3 regions of the Rhodococcus sp. P4_F3_2 genome follow, and region 3 is predicted to be linked to each of the others. Evidence: riboswitches for the same ligand, from Rfam matches in the RefSeq annotation. Region 3 holds a riboswitch; each other region holds the start of a gene.
The links. Region 3 has a riboswitch for cobalamin ahead of metE (5-methyltetrahydropteroyltriglutamate--homocysteine S-methyltransferase). Riboswitches for the same ligand answer to the same signal wherever they lie in the genome.
Positions count from the first base shown of each region.

Region 1: it holds a riboswitch for cobalamin, as region 3 does, so the genes downstream of both, AC1DWA_RS04545 (ABC transporter substrate-binding protein) here and metE (5-methyltetrahydropteroyltriglutamate--homocysteine S-methyltransferase) in region 3, are expected to answer to the same signal.
Region 2: it holds a riboswitch for cobalamin, as region 3 does, so the genes downstream of both, cobN (cobaltochelatase subunit CobN) here and metE (5-methyltetrahydropteroyltriglutamate--homocysteine S-methyltransferase) in region 3, are expected to answer to the same signal.

Region 1 covers NZ_JBFUJN010000003.1:112,098-117,589, forward strand. Annotated here, with positions in the region: gene AC1DWA_RS04530 ((2Fe-2S)-binding protein) at 1-301, opposite strand, end outside; gene AC1DWA_RS04535 (ABC transporter ATP-binding protein) at 298-1,131, opposite strand; gene AC1DWA_RS04540 (FecCD family ABC transporter permease) at 1,128-2,168, opposite strand; gene AC1DWA_RS04545 (ABC transporter substrate-binding protein) at 2,165-3,160, opposite strand; cobalamin riboswitch at 3,277-3,424, opposite strand; gene AC1DWA_RS04550 (MMPL family transporter) at 3,494-5,492, shown strand, end outside.
Region 2 covers NZ_JBFUJN010000018.1:104,510-110,001, reverse strand. Annotated here, with positions in the region: gene cobN (cobaltochelatase subunit CobN) at 21-3,641, opposite strand; adenosylcobalamin (AdoCbl) riboswitch at 3,691-3,802, opposite strand; gene cobG (precorrin-3B synthase) at 3,865-5,007, shown strand; gene AC1DWA_RS19765 (precorrin-8X methylmutase) at 5,027-5,492, shown strand, end outside.
Region 3 covers NZ_JBFUJN010000001.1:437,319-442,810, reverse strand. Annotated here, with positions in the region: gene AC1DWA_RS02145 (ABC transporter permease) at 1-289, shown strand, start outside; gene AC1DWA_RS02140 (sensor histidine kinase) at 290-1,414, shown strand; gene AC1DWA_RS02135 (response regulator transcription factor) at 1,411-2,040, shown strand; gene AC1DWA_RS02130 (helix-turn-helix domain-containing protein) at 2,261-2,698, shown strand; cobalamin riboswitch at 2,796-3,004, shown strand; partial or broken gene metE (5-methyltetrahydropteroyltriglutamate--homocysteine S-methyltransferase) at 3,164-5,353, shown strand; gene AC1DWA_RS02120 (ABC transporter substrate-binding protein) at 5,374-5,492, opposite strand, start outside.

The DNA.
Region 1 (5,492 bases), on a different contig from region 3:
CGTTGTCACGCAAGAAGATCCGCCCACCGTTCAACGATGGATCGGCCGCGAACCCGGTGACCATACCGGTTCCGATCGGAATGCCAGTCAGCGTGGAACTGGCCGAGTACCACCACAATGTGCCGTTCACTCGGCTGTCCGCACTCCCCCATCGCTCGGCCGTATCGGCGACACGTGCTGCCAACCACTGGGGGTCGGTCATCAACACCGCGGGCACCGTATCCGGATACGCGCTCAGGTTGTCGAAGAACGGCACCGCTAATGCCATACGGGCGTAGATCCCGGCTACCGATTCCGTCATGCCAGCCCCAATATCTCCATCCGCGGACGTACTCCGCGTTCGACTCGCGCCTTGATGCCGAAAACCTCGGCCAACAACGGCTCGTCCAACACCTCGACCGTAGACCCACACGCGCGGAGTTCACCTTCGGTGAGCACGGCAAGGTTGTCGCAGTACTCGACTGCCAACCGTAGATCGTGCATCGTGACCACAACCGCGAGCCCCGCCGACGCAAGTTCGGCGAGCAATTCCATCACGATCAACTGGTGACGAAGATCGAGATGATTGGTCGGCTCGTCCAACAACAGAACCTTGGGCTCCTGAGCCAATGCGCGCGCTATCGAGACACGTTGCCGCTCACCACCCGACAGGGTGGACACGTCGCGTCCGGCAAGCTCGACCAAACCAACCTGCTCGATGCACCGGTCCACGATGGCGGTATCTCGCTCAGTGCTTCGGTCCAACCAGCTACGGTGCGGAGTTCGTCCGAGCGCGATCGATTCACGAACCGAAAGTCCTGCCGAGACAGTAGGTTCCTGGACGCTCGCCGAGATGGTTTTGGCGATGTCCTTACGCGAGAGCGTAGTCGAGTCGGCTTGATCGATCAGAACTGCGCCACCTGTCGGAGTCAAAGCGTTGTAGCAGCAGCGCAGCGCCGTCGTCTTGCCACTGCCGTTGGGTCCGACCAAGCCCAATATTTCACCGGACGTCACCGCGAAAGTGATGCCGCGCAGGACTTCGCGGTTGCCAAGCCGCGCCCGGGTCTCGACGAGTTCGAGCAGAGGCGCAGCTTCGGCGTCCTTCGGGAGTGTCTCTGTTCTGGCCTGTGTCACTGTTCTGGTCTGCGTCACTGTTCGAGCCTCCGATACTGCCGGTAGAGCATCCAGACGAAGATCGGTGCACCCACGAGGGCGGTGATCACTCCGACCGGAACTTCGGTGGATTGTGCCACCGAGCGCGCAGCGGTATCCGCGGCAACCATCGCGACGGCGCCCAGAAGGGCTGCAGCAGGGAGCAGTCGAATTGCTCTGGTGCCGACGATGAAACCGGCCAGATGTGGGATCAGGAGGCCGATGAATCCGATTCCACCGGCAACGCTGACTGCCGCGCCCGCCAGTACGGAGACCGCAAGCAAGGACAACACTCGGAACCGTCGGACGTTCATACCGAGTGCTGCAGCCCCGTCGTCACCGGTCTGCAAGACGTCCATCCACCGCGAACTGAACAGAAGGGCCGTGCCGACGACGACCAGTGCGATCGTCGGGAAGATCAGCGTCGACCATCGCGCATCACCGAATCCGCCGGCAATCCAGTGCATCACCGACGTCACGTGCCGATCATCGGCCAACACCAGGATGCAAAAGGTGATGAGCGCCGAGAATATCTGGGCGAGCGCTACACCCACCAAAATGATCGCGGTCGGCTGCGGATACCGGCCGCCGATCAGCAGTGCGAGAAACAACGGGATCATCGCCCCGACGAATGCTGCGACCGGAATCGTGAAAACCCCGAGGAGGCCGGCGCCGAAACCCAGCACCGACACGAGCACCACCATGAATCCCGCACCCGACGAAACTCCGAGCAGATACGGGTCGGCAAGAGGATTCCGTGTGACAGCCTGAGCAACAGCACCCGACATCGCCAAGGAAGCACCCACGACCGCAGCCGTGAGTGCACGTGGCAGGCGGGAGTCGATCACGATCGACTCCCGCGCCGCGGTCCACCACGTTTCGAAAGTCCCTGGCGCCAAACGGGCTCCGACTATCGCCCAGACGTCACCGACGGGAATGCGAACCGATCCCAAGGAGACGGCCAACCCCAGGACGATCGCCAAGGCGACCGCCAAGCCGACAAGTAGGGCGCCGTACCCGTAACGCGTGCGGGTCACTTCGCCGCGTCAGCGCCCGGATGGAAGGCCGTCGCGATGGTCTGTGCCGAACGCACCAACCGTGAACTCTCGAACAGGTCCGCGAGAGGAACCACGACGAACCGGTTCTGCTGCATAGCAGGGGTGGTCGCCATCAACGGCTGGGCACGGAGGAAGTCGATCTTCTGGTCGGCCGTCTTGTCGCCGTAGTCGATGACCACGATCGCCTGGGGTGCACGCTCGGCAACAGCTTCCCACGATGCGTCGATGTAGGGCTTTGTCCCTTCGGCGAAGATGTTCGAGACACCGGAGTATTCCGCGACCAATTGACCGACGCCGACTCCGCCGATAGTCGTCGGAACCTGGTCACCACTGTCGTAGAAGAAGGTCGGTACCGGCGCCGCGTCCCCGACCGAAGCGCGGACGGTATCGAGACCATCGCTGATCTCCTCTGCGACCTCGCGGGCGGAATCTTCAACGCCCAGGACTCGACCGAGTTGCGTGTAGTCGTTCTCGAGCAATCCGATGTCGGGGAAACCGGTGCCACAGTATTCGGAGAACAAGAAGGTGTTGATTCCGCGCTCGCCGAAGGCGTCTCGGGAACGGCCCTGCTTCTCGTTGAAGGCACTGGTCATTCCTCCGACCACGAAGTCCGGGTCGACGTCGAGAACCTGCTCCATGCTGGGGAACGTATCGGAGAGGCTGGGAATCTTGTTGAATACATCGGCGGTCTCGGCAGTTGGCGGGTTGTCGCTGTACGCCCGACCGACGATCCGGTCACCCGCACCGATTTCGATGAGCGCCTCGGTGACATGCCCGTTCAAAGACACGATGCGCTGCGGCGGCGAGTCGAAGGTCATCTCTCGATCGCAGTTGGTCACGGACACAGGCTGTGCGAAGGATTCCGCAGCAGACGCGGACTCTGATTCCTGGCCTTTGGAACAACCTGCCGAAACCAAGGCGACCGCGATGAGAACAGCGGCGGCGCGGGACGGGGAGAACTGAAGTGACACGGGGACCTCGTAAGGGCTCTGAGCCACGAATGAGAATCCGACAGACAACTCCGCCCGCACACTGATACTCGGCCAGAGCTCCTGCTGGACTTCCTTTTCGTAGACCACGACGAATGGATGTCGCACACCGCGCGGTGGGTAATCGGGCTTGCCGACGCTCGGTGACTACCGAGAATCGACCTACCGTTGCGGGTCAGCGCCGGATTCGGACCGGCTTCCCCCACACGCGTGGCTTGCAAGTGCTTCGAGCAGTATGCATGACGTTTCCGATTCAAGACCAAACGCCCACTACAGTCGATCTGGCCAGACGCCCCCACACACCGGAGTTGATACATGACACGCTGGGCCCAAACCGTCGTCGCCCGGAAATGGTGGGTACTGAGCCTCGCGGTTCTGATAGTTCTCATCAGTGGGGTGTGGGGACTCGGAGTGTTCGGCAAGCTCAGCCAGGGCGGCTTCATCGATCCGGGCAGCGACTCCGCGAAGGTTGCGGACATCATCGAAGACAATCTCGGGCCGCAGACCCCGGACATCATCGCGATCTACTCACCCACCGACGGCAAGACCCTCGACGACATCGGGCCGGCAGTAACGGCCGCCGTCGACCAGTTCAAAACGGAAGTGCCGACCGCGTCGGTGAAGTCGTATTGGGGAACGGACGCCGCGGCCAAGGCCAGTCTGCTCTCGAACGACGGATCCATGGCGGCCGTTGCGATCACGTTGGCACCGGACTCGGGCGTCACACCGGCCACTTTCGCCGATCTCTTGCCGAAGCTCGAAGTTGAAGGTGCCGAGGCACAATTCGCGGGTAATACCGTTGTCGGCGTCGCGTTCAACACCAAGCTGGAGAAAGACCTGGTGGTCGCCGAAGCCATCGCCATTCCGATCACTCTGGTGCTGCTGGTCTTCATCTTCGGCGGCGTCGTCGCTGCGGCGGTTCCGGTGTTCGTGGGTGTACTCAGTGTCTTGAGCGCCTTGGCGGTTCTGCGAATCCTCACGCTGATCACCGATGTGTCCTCGTTCTCGATCAACGTTGCTTCTCTTCTCGGGTTGGGACTTGCAATCGACTACGGACTGTTCGTGGTCGGTCGGTTCCGTGAAGAACTGAATTCGGGCTCGGACCCGGGAGCGGCTGCGCAGCGGACAGTTCTGACCGCGGGTCGCACCGTCATGTTCTCGGGTCTGCTGCTGATCTGCGCGTTCAGCGGCATGCTCGTTTTCCCGCAGGCCGTCATCCGGTCTTTGGGTTTCGGTGCGATCGCAGCAGTACTGAGCGCGGCAGTTCTGTCGCTGACCGCTGTGCCTGCGCTGCTTGCCATTCTGGGGCATCGCATCAACGCCCTGACGTGGCGCAAGGATGCGGCGCAACGCGGGGAGGAACGCTCGCGCAAGTTCTGGGGCCGCGTCGTCACGTGGGTGATGAAGCGTCCGGTCGCGGTCTCGGTGACGATCGTGGCCGTGCTGCTCGTGATGGCCTCGCCGCTGCTCGGTGCCCGTTTGGGAGAACTCTCGTACACCGCACTCCCGGACAACGACCCTGCTCGCGTCGCAATGGACACGTTGGTCAAAGACTTCCCGCAGACCGGCAACGGCGCGACGATGATCCTTCAGGCCGAGGACGGGAACACTCTCACCCCGGCCGAAGGTGCAGCGATCGCCGAGTCCGCCGGTCAGGTCGAGGGCATCGGTCAGGCGACCGTCGTCGCGAGCACCAATCAACTCATCGCGGTTCAGGCTCTCTACAGCGAGGGCTCTACATCCCAATCACAGAGCACCGCAGTGACAGATCTGCGTGCGATCTCCGCTCCTGACGGAACAGTGCTGCTTGTCGGTGGCGGTCAAGCCATGGTCGACGACGGCAACAACGCCGTCCTGCACTGGTTGCCGGTGATGATCCTCATCATGGTCGGATCGACCTTGATCCTGTTGTTTCTCGCGTTCGGTTCGGTGGTCCTGCCCATCAAGGCGGTACTGATGGCCGCGCTGAGCCTCGCGACCACCTTCGGTGTCCTCACCTTCGTCTTCCAGGACGGTCACGGCGTCGAACTCCTCGGGGTCAGTCAAACTCCGCTGGAGGCGACGTTCGTCGTGCTCATCCTGGCGGTGGTGTTCGGATTGTCCACGGACTACGAGGTTTTCCTGATGTCCCGGATGGTCGAGGCCAAGAACGCGGGAGCGACGACGGAGGAAGCAGTCAAGTTCGGAACCGAACGCACCGGCCGAATCGTGACGGCCGCCGCCCTACTCCTGATCGTGGTGACGGGGGCATTCGCGATGTCCGGGTTGTCGGTGATGAAGTTCCTGGGCGTCGGCATGATCGTCGCGCTGATCG
Region 2 (5,492 bases), on a different contig from region 3:
CTGCCGGTGATTCTCGAGGTTTACTCCCCCTCGAGTTCGCCTTCGGTTTCGAGGTACACCTGACGCAAGCCGTCGAGTGTCTTCTGCTCGGGGTGCTCCCACATGTTGCGCTCGGCGGCTTCGAGGAGCCGCTCGGCGATTCCGTGCAGGGCCCACGGGTTGGATTGCGTCATGAACTTCTGGTTCTGCTCGTCCAGAACGTAGGTCTCGGCGAGCTTTTCGTACATCCAGTCCGCGACCACGTTGGTGGTGGCGTCGTACCCGAAGAGGTAGTCGACCGTGGCCGCCATCTCGAAGGCACCCTTGTACCCGTGACGGCGCATCGCGTCGAGCCAGCGGGGATTGACCACGCGCGCCCGGAAGACACGTGCGGTCTCTTCCGAAAGTGTGCGTGTGCGAACCGATTCCGGCCTAGTGCTGTCGCCGATATATGCCTCGGGCGACTTTCCGGTCAGCGCGCGCACGGTGGCAACCATGCCGCCGTGGTACTGGAAGTAGTCGTCCGAATCGGCGATGTCGTGCTCACGTGTGTCGGTGTTCTTGGCCGCCACGTTGATTCGACGGTAAGCACTGCGCATGTCGTCGGCTGCCGGGATTCCGTCGAGCCCACGGCCGTACGCGAAGCCGCCCCAGTTGGTGTACACCTCGGCGAGGTCGTCGTCACCGCGCCAGGTCTTGGAGTCGATGAGTTGCAGCAGTCCGGCGCCGTAGGTTCCGGGCTTCGAACCGAAGATACGGGTGGTCGCACGCCTGGCGTCGCCGTGCTCGGCAAGGTCGGCCTGTGAGTGGGCGCGCACGTAGTTCTGCTCGTCCGTCTCGTCCAGTGCCGCGACCAGCTGAACGGCGTCGTCGAGCAGTGCGAGCACGTGCGGGAACGCATCACGGAAGAATCCGGAGATGCGGACGGTGACGTCGATGCGCGGGCGGCCGAGTTCTTCGAGATCGATGACTTCGAGGTTGACGACGCGTCGGCTTGCTTCGTCCCAGACGGGGCGAACACCGAGGAGCGCGAACACTTCGGCGATGTCATCGCCGGAGGTACGCATGGCGGCGGTTCCCCACACCGACAGACCCACCGAGCGCGGGTATTCGCCGTGATCGGCGAGATAGCGAGCGGCGAGCGACTCGGCCATCGCCTGACCGGTCTCCCATGCCAAGCGTGAAGGAACTGCCTTGGGGTCGACGGAGTAGAAGTTACGACCAGTGGGAAGAACGTTGATCAGGCCGCGGAGCGGTGACCCACTCGGACCCGCGGCGATGAATCCGCCGTCGAGCGCGTGCAGGACCTGCTTGATCTCGTTGTCGGTCTGCCGAAGACGCGGAACCACTTCGGTGGCCGCGAACTGCAGGATCTTCACGACGGTCTCGTCGTCGCTGAGTTGTTCTGCCGCAGCGGGGTTCCAATCGGCGTCGTACATGCCGCGAACCAGTGCGTGCGCCTTTTCCTCGACGTCGTCGACACGGCTGCGCGACTCGTCGCCGTCTTCGCTGAGCCCGAGTGCTTCACGCAAACCGGGGACGCTCTGTTCGCCGCCCCACATCTGACGGGCACGCAGCATGGCGAGGACCAGTTCGATTTCGGCGTCGCCCTGGGGTGCACGGCCGAGAATGTGCAGACCGTCGCGGATCTGGACGTCCTTGATCTCGCACAGCCAACCGTCGACGTGCAGGAGCATGTCGTCGAACACGTCTTCTTCAGGCCGCTCGGCGAGGCCGAGGTCGTGGTCCATCTTGGCGGCACGCATCAGTGTCCAGATCTGCTGGCGAATAGCCGGGAGCTTGGACGGATCGAGTGCGGAAATGTTGGAGTGCTCGTCGAGCAGTTGCTCGAGGCGGGAGATGTCGCCGTAGCTTTCGGCACGGGCCATCGGCGGGATCAGGTGATCGACGAGCGTCGCGTGAGCACGACGCTTGGCCTGTGTTCCTTCGCCCGGGTCGTTGACCAGGAACGGGTAGATCAGCGGCAGGTCGCCGAGCGCTGCGTCGGTGCCGCAGTTGCTGGACATGCCGAGTGTCTTGCCCGGCAACCATTCGAGGTTGCCGTGCTTGCCGAGGTGCACAACGGCGTCGGCGCCGAATCCGCCGTTGTCCGGGGTGGCAGCGATCCAGCGGTAGGCCGCGAGGTAGTGGTGGCTCGGCGGCAGATCCGGGTCGTGGTAGATCGCGACAGGCTTTTCACCGAATCCCCGTGGCGGCTGGACCATGAGGACGATGTTGTTGAATCGCAGTGCCGCGATGACGATTTCGCCGTCCGGATCCTGCGAGCGATCGACGTACAACTCGCCGGGCGCTGTGCCCCAGTGTTCTTCGACTCCGCTGCGCAGTTCCTCGGGCAGGGTGGCGAACCAGTCGCGGTACTTCGCTGCCGAGATGCGGATCGGATTGCCCTCGAGCTGCTCGGCAGTGAGCCAGTCGGGATCCTGTCCGCCGGCCGCGATCAGGGCGTGGATCAGCGCATCGCCGTCCTTGGCCGCCAGGCCGGGAACTGCGTCAGGGCCGTCGACCGGACCGAGGTCGTAACCGGCAGAACGCATTTCGGTGAGCAGATCGATTGCGCTCGCCGGAGTGTCGAGGCCGACGGCGTTGCCGATACGGGCGTGCTTGGTCGGGTACGCCGAGAGCATCAGAGCAACGCGACGCTGGGTGGTCGGAATGTGACGAAGCTTGCCGTGACGGACTGCGATGCCGGCGACACGGGCAGCGCGCTCGACATCGGGGACGTACGTGGACAGCCCGTCGGAGTCGATTTCCTTGAAGGAGAACGGGACGGTGATGATGCGACCGTCGAACTCCGGCACCGCCACCTGCGTCGCGACGTCGAGAGGCGACAGTCCGTCGTCGTTCTCGTCCCAGGTGGCGCGGCTACTGGTCAGGCACAGCCCCTGCAGGATCGGGACGTCGAGTGCAGCGAGTGCGGCGACGTCCCAGGCTTCGTCGTCCCCACCAGCGGACGCGGTGGCGGGCTTGGTGCCGCCGGCAGCAAGAACTGTCACGACCATAGCGTCGGCGCGGCGGAGCGTGCTCAAAAGTTCGGCTTCTGCGGTTCGCAGAGATGCGCAGTAGATCGGGAGCGCGGTGCCACCGGCCTCGGCGACCGCGTCGCACAACGCCTGGATATACCGGGTGTTTCCGGCCAAATGCTGGGCGCGGTAGTACAGAACTGCGATGACCGGACCGCTCGCCGAGTCGAGATCGGGCGCGAAATCAGCGATGCCCCAGGAAGGCAGGTGAGCCGGCGGCTCGAAACCGTGGCCGGTGAGCAGGACGGTGTCGGAGAGGAAGTGGTGCAACTGTGCCAGATTCTGTGCGCCACCCTCGGCCAGGTAGTTGTGCGCCTCGGCAGCAACACCGGCGGAGACCGTCGAGCACTCCATGAGGTCGGCATCCGGCGCGTGCTCGCCGCCGAGAACGACTACGGGCAGTCCGGAGGCGAGGACCATCTCCAAGCCGTCTTCCCAACTGCGACGGCTGCCGAGAATACGAACGATCACGAGGTCGACGCCGTCGAGCAAGGGCGGCAAGTCCTCCGAGACCAGCAAGCGTGAGGGGTTGGCCCAGCGATAGGAGACGCCGTCGCCGGCTTCCTGGCTGGCGCGGGCGCTCAGCAGATCGGTGTCGGACGTGGAGAGCAGAAGAATCACGGGTGAAGCCTTCCTGGGGTTTCGCGCCCCGTGGCACAGATCTGTCATCGACGGCGGTTGAGGGTCTGACTTGTGTTTCCGAGCGGAAACACGTCCCGCTCGAGCAACACTCACAGTGGCGCGACCGCACCGGACTTTCACCGGTTTCCTCAACTGCCGTCACTGGTGGTGGTGATGCTACCGGTCCGCAGAAGGCACTCATGACAGGTCGTACCCTGGAGCCATGCCCACGGACCGTTCACAGCCAGACGCGTGCCCGGGTGCACTGCAAGTTCACCACGCCGCCGACGGCGCGCTGGCACGCGTGCGCCTACCCGGCGGACTCCTCACCCCGGTCCAATTGCAGACGCTCGCCGACGCAGCGCGCGATCTCGGCAACGGGCAGATGGAACTCACCTCGAGGGGCAACGTCCAACTGCGCTCGGTCTCGGACCCCGAAGCCTTCGCGGCGCGAATCGCGTCGGCCGGCCTGCTGCCGTCCGCGACGCACGAGCGAGTGCGCAACATCCTCGCGTCCCCACTGTCCGGCCGTATCGGGGGCGTAGCCGACATTCGTGAACTGGTCCACCGTCTCGATTCGGCGATCCAAGCGGATCAAGCATTGGCGGATCTGCCAGGGCGAACCCTGTTCACCCTCGACGACGGGCGCGGAGACATCACCGGGCTACGGGGCGATTTCGGACTCCATGCGCGCAGCGCCACCGAGCATTCACTGGTGCTCGCCGGTCACCACACCACTCATCTCGTCCAGGCGGACGACGCCGTCGAATTGCTCCTCGAGGCGGCTCGATCATTCCTCGACGTCCGCGACAAGCACTGGCGCCTGGCCGAGGTTCCGGACGGAATCGAACGCACCCTCGAGCAGCTGGGTCTGAGCGCCGAGTCCACCGGTGCTGCGGACCTCACGCCGGATGCACGGCCCACCATCGGCTGGCTCGAGCAGCGCGACGGGACCGTAGCCCTGGGCGGAGGCTTGCGATTCGGGCTGCTCGACGCTCGGCTGGCCGAGTTCCTGGCCGCCGTCGACAAGCCCGTTGTCGTGACGCCGTGGCGATCGGTGCACATCTTCGACCTCGACGAATGGGCTGCCGAGCAGGTAGTCCGGGTGTTGGCGCCGATGGGGTTGATCTTCGACGAGAACTCACCGTGGCTCGACGTCACCGCCTGCACCGGAAGCCCGGGATGCGAGAAGTCGCTCGCCGATGTGCGCGCCGACGCGATCACCGCGGTCGAGCAGGCAGAACTTCCGGTTGTCGGGCGCCAGCACTGGGCCGGGTGCGACCGCAGCTGCGGACGTCCCCGCGGGGACGTAGCGGATGTGATCGCGACGGGTGACGGTTACCGGGTGAATCCGCCCGATCGGTGATGCCTCTATCGTGTGGCACATGATCGAGTACATCCGTGACGGCGCGGAAATCTATCGCCAGTCCTTTGCCACCATTCGGGCCGAAGCCGACCTGAGCCGTTTCCCGGCGGATGTCTCGCAAGCTGTAGTGCGCATGATTCATGCAAGTGGCCAGGTCGATCTCGTCGACGACGTCGCCTTCACACCCGGTGTCGTCTCGGCTGCGCGCGCAGCTCTGCGCGACGGCGCGCCGATCTTCTGCGACGCCCAGATGGTGGCTGCCGGCATCACGCGCAAGCGTCTGCCCGCCGGCAACGACGTCATCTGCACCCTCGGCGATCCGCGGGTTCCCGTGCTGGCGTCGACCATCGACAACACTCGCTCGGCGGCTGCTCTCGAACTGTGGGGAGCCAAGCTCGAGGGCGCTGTTGTCGCGATCGGAAACGCACCCACCGCACTGTTCCATCTCCTGAACCTCATCGAAGCCGGCGCACCCCGTCCGGCCG
Region 3 (5,492 bases):
CGGCCTGTTCATGGGGTATCTACTCCCCAGTGAGAACGTCATGCAGTTGCTCGGACCGGGACTGGCTCTGCTCGCCTTCGGCGGCGGACTCTTCGTGCCGCTCACCGACGGTTCCGTATGGGCGACCATCGCACAGTTCACCCCGATGTTCGGCATCAACGCCCTCGCCCACGCACCGTTGACGGGCAATAGCATTCACTGGACCTGGATCGTCAATATCCTGGTGTGGTTCGCCATCTTCGCCGGCGGAGCGATCTGGCGGTTCCAACGAGATACGGAGCGTGTGTAGTTGTCGCAAACGACTGACCGAGAAGATTCCGTCGCGCTCCCGCGGCGGAATCGTTTCGGCGTTCTCTTCGCGGCGGTCTGGATGGTATTTCTCGGCGGGCCGCTGATCGAGGGATGGAATCTGCGCGACGAACTGCGCGGCTGGACAGGGATTCTCGCGACGGTCGCCTTCGGTGCGCTCTATCTCTACACGTTCGCCACAACGCAGCAGCGGCGTCGAATGACAATGACTCGGCCGACGATTCGCGAAGCTGCACTGGCTTTGGCCGCCTTGACCGCGTTGGCCGCCGTGATGATCGTCAGCGTCGGGCCGACTGGTTTGGCAGCCGCACCGTATCTCGCGGTGACAGCGGTGACGCTGCTGCCGACCGTCGCGGGCGGCATTCTCGCCTTGGTGTTCGCGGCCTCCGTGGAGATAGTCAGCCTCTCGTCCGGGTGGGGGAACTACTCCGGACTCTCGCTCGGAGTCTGCGCGGCCGCATTCGCGACCTGGGGCATCATGTCCCTGATCAGCCGCAACTTCGCCATGCTCCATGAACGCGAAGAGCAGGAGCAGCGGGCAATCATGGAGGAGCGAACGAGGATGGCGCGCGATCTGCACGACATCCTCGGACACTCGCTGACCGTCATCACGATCAAAGCCGAACTGGCCAATCGCCTACTCGATGTCGATATCGAACGTGCGCGCAACGAACTCGACGACCTCGAAAGACTTTCGCGTGACGCGTTGGCAGACGTGCGCTCGGCCGTCGAAGGATTTCGTGGGATTTCTCTTCCCGTCGAAATAGCCCGAGCACGAGAGGCATTGCGTGCGGCTGGCATCGAGGACGAGGTGCCGAGCAGTACCGACATGGTTCCCACGCGTCTTCGCGAACTCTTTGCATGGACGATCCGTGAGGGCGTCACCAACGTCGTTCGACACAGCGGTGCGACCCACTGCCGGATCACGGTCGACGAAAAAAGTGCGTCGGTCGTCGACGACGGGCAAGGGGCCGGGTCGACGTCTTCCGGCAACGGTCTGATCGGATTACGCGAGCGCGCCGGAGCGTCGGGCGCACGAGTGATCATCACTCATCCCCAGCCGCAGGGGTTTGCACTTCAGGTAATCGAACAGGAGACAGAGTGAACAGCCAGGGCGATCGAGCAACCATACGGCTGCTCTTGGCGGACGACCAGGCGCTCGTGCGAGGAGCGTTGGCCGCACTACTCGATCTGGAATCCGACCTCTCCGTGGTGGCCGAGGTCGGTCGCGGCGACGAGGTTGTGGCCGCTGTTCTCGAACACCGCCCGGATGTCGCGCTTCTGGACGTCGAGATGCCCGGCATGGACGGAATCGCCGCGACGGCGGCCCTTCGCGAGGCAGCACCCGACACCCGAGTCCTGATCGTCACCACGTTCGGACGTCCCGGATTTCTTCGCAAGGCCCTGCACGCCGGGGCCGGCGGGTTCGTCGTCAAGGACACACCCGCCAGGCAGTTGGCCGACGCAGTCAGGCGTGTCCACGCCGGACTGCGCGTCGTCGATCCCACCCTTGCGGCCGACAGCCTCGTCAGCGGCGAGTCGCCTCTGACGGAGCGTGAGACCCAAGTACTGCGCGCCGCTCACGACGGCGCACCCGTGGCAGCCATCGCAGGGGCGCTCTTCTTGTCCGCAGGGACAGTTCGAAATCATCTGTCATCCGCAATGGGCAAGACGGGCGCGTCGACGCGCGCGGAAGCCGTCAGAATCGCCGAGTCGAACGGCTGGCTCTGATCCGCGTGGCCGGAATCCACTTCCCCGGCAAATAGTTCGCCGTTCGATTCTTGACGGCGATTTGTCCAGATCACTCAAAGTAGGGACCTTCTACCCTAGGGATTTTCCCTGCAAACAACCCCCTTCGCGAGAATCCAAAACAGCTAATCGTTCGATAACTGGCTATGATGCAGTTAATTGAATCGACGGAGCCTGTGCGTAACGGGGGAAGGGACGTCTCATGTCGAACCAGTTCAACGATCGCTTGAACTCGCTGTTCGAGACTGCCGACTTTCACGTCACCAACGCGATGGTCGTTCGCGGCATGACCGAGTTCGGCTGCCGCATCTCGACGCCGTACCTGTCCCAACTGCGCACCGGCGTCCGAACCAACCCGTCACCCGAAGTGGTTGCCGCCCTCGCCCACTTCTTCAACGTCCATCCGGACTACTTCTACGCCCCGTCCGATCAAACTCCGCCCGCGATCTCGGGCGGCGAGGCGGACCTCTCTCTCCTCGAACAGCTGCACAACGTGCGCCTGCGAAACCTCACCTCTCGCGTCGTCGATCTATCGCCGTCTTCGCAGGATCTGCTTGTCGAAATGGCGGAGAATCTACGTTCCTCCGAGAATCTTCCGCGCGTACCACCGGACTCGAATTCCTACATGTCACGCGCGTAGCGCCCTTCGCCGACTCTCCTTGACTGCTCAGGGAGGGTTGGCCTTATGCTGGTCGATGCAGCTGGTTCGCCCGGCGCGGTCATGAGGAGCCCCGAAGACCGTTCCCGGCGTCGAAGCCCCGTCAGCGCAAGCTGTCGGAGTGAGAGGGAACCCGGTGAAAATCCGGGACTGTCCCGCAGCGGTAAGCAGGAACGACCGCCGTTTATGTGCACTGGGCATCCGCCTGGGAAGCGACGGCCAGTAGGTTCGATCCAACTCGATCGAGTGCCCGCGAGTCCGAAGACCTGCCGACTGTGTCGGGCACGCCGTGCCCGACGGTCCACCGCCTCGTGGAATGGGCGTGTAGATCTCCATCGGATCTCGTGTGCGGTGCGGGCAGTACTGTCCGCCGAAACTCGAGGTCTCGTGAGGTGTACCCGTCTGCCGGCAGTGGCCATCAATGCATTGGCAATCTGGAGAAACTCCGTGACAACAACATTCACTTCGACCGTGCTGGGCTCACCGCGCATCGGTCCTCATCGAGAACTCAAGCGGGCAACCGAAAGCTACTGGGCAGGGCGCATCGACGCCGACGCCCTGCAGGCTGTCGCCCGTGACCTCCGTCGGCAGGGCTTGGCCGACCTCCGCGACCTGGGCCTCGACTCCATCCCGGTCAATACCTTCTCCTTCTACGACCAGATGCTCGACACCGCAGTTCTTCTCGGCGCGCTGCCCGACCGCGTCGCGTCGGTCGCCGATCCGTTGGACCGCTACTTTGCCGCTGCCCGTGGGACGGACACCATCGCGCCGCTCGAAATGACGAAGTGGTTCGACACCAACTACCACTACCTGGTGCCGGAGATTTCACCGTCCACCACGTTCGCACTCGACCCGTCCAAAGTCTTGTCCGAACTGGCAGAAGCACTTTCCGACGGCATTGCAGCCCGCCCGGTCGTCATCGGACCGGTCACCTTCCTGCTGCTCTCGAAGGCTGTCGGCACAGACGAGCCGCTGCTCTCGCGGCTCGACGAACTACTCCCCCTCTACGCGGATCTACTCGGTCGGCTCGCGAAGGCCGGTGCGAGCTGGGTTCAGCTCGACGAACCCGCCCTCGTGGGCGATCGCACCGACGAGGAAATCGAAGCGGCACGCGCTGCGTACGAACAGCTTTCAGCGCTGTCCGAGCGGCCGTCGATCCTGTTGGCGTCGTACTTCGGTTCGCTGCGTGACGCGTTGCCCGCGCTTGCGTCCACCGGCGTCGAAGGATTTGCCGTCGACCTGGTGGCCGGTCAGGATTCGATCGGCTCCGTACCTGAACTCGCCCGCAAACTAATCGTCGCCGGAGTGGTCGACGGACGAAACATCTGGCGGTCCGATCTGGACTCGGCACTGAGCACTTTGGGTGCCTTGCTCGGCAGCGTCGACACGCTTGCCGTCTCCACGTCGTGCTCCCTGCTGCACGTTCCGTACACACTCGACGCTGAGTCCGATGTCGACAAGGCCCTGCGCTCGTGGCTCGCGTTCGGCACCGAGAAGGTCAAGGAAGTAGTAACTCTCGCAACCGCTCTCACACAGGGCCGAGAGTCGGTGGAGGACGAGTTCGCTCTGGCACGAGCGGCCGCGTCGACCCGCAAGGACGATCGCAGACTCAATGATGCGAGTGTTCGAGGCCGTCTGGACGCGGTGCTGAACTCGGCGACCGGTCGCGCGCCCGCCGCCGAACGTCGCGCTGCCCAGGACGAGCTGCTTTCTCTGCCGCCGCTGCCCACGACGACCATCGGTTCATACCCGCAAACCTCGAAGATCCGCATCGCTCGCGCAGCACTGCGCAAAGGTGAGATCGACGAAGCCGAGTACGTCAACCGTATGCGCGCCGAGATCGCCGAAGTTGTTGCGCTCCAGGAAAAGCTGGACCTGGACGTGCTTGTTCACGGTGAGCCGGAACGCAACGACATGGTCCAGTACTTCGCGGAGCAGTTGGACGGATTCTTCGCCACCGCCAACGGTTGGGTCCAGTCGTACGGCACCCGCTGCGTGCGTCCGCCGATTCTGTACGGCGACGTCTCGCGCGCGAAGCAGATGACCGTCGACTGGATCACGTACGCACAGTCCCTGACCGACAAGCCGGTCAAGGGCATGCTCACCGGACCCGTCACCATTCTGGCCTGGTCGTTCGTCCGCGACGACCAACCCCTCGCCGACTCGGCAAATCAAGTCGCACTGGCCATTCGAGACGAGACCGTCGATCTGCAGGCCGCCGGAATCGGAATCATCCAGGTCGACGAACCGGCTCTGCGAGAACTACTCCCACTGCGTGCCGAGGATCAGCGCGCCTACCTGGACTGGTCGGTCGGCGCCTTCCGGTTGGCCACCTCGGGCGTCGCGGATTCCACCGCGATCCACACGCACCTGTGCTACTCCGAGTTCGGAGCGGTGATCGGCGCCATCGCCGGCCTCGACGCGGACGTCACGTCCATCGAGGCGGCACGCTCACACATGGAGGTCCTCGACGATCTCAGTTCGGTCGGGTTCGATCTCGGCGTCGGCCCCGGTGTCTACGACATCCACTCGCCGCGGGTGCCGAGCGTCGACGAAATTGCCGAATCACTGCGTGAGGCACTCAAAGCTGTTCCGGTCGAGCGGTTGTGGGTCAACCCGGACTGCGGTTTGGGCACTACCAAAAAGGCGCACGGGGGTCAGCTCAACCACGTGTTGCCGAAGAGCAGAATCCCGTCCGCACTCGGCATCACTCCGTGCACGTTCTCGCGCCACGGGATGAAAACCTTGCCGGAGTTGACCACAGCCATCGGCGCCG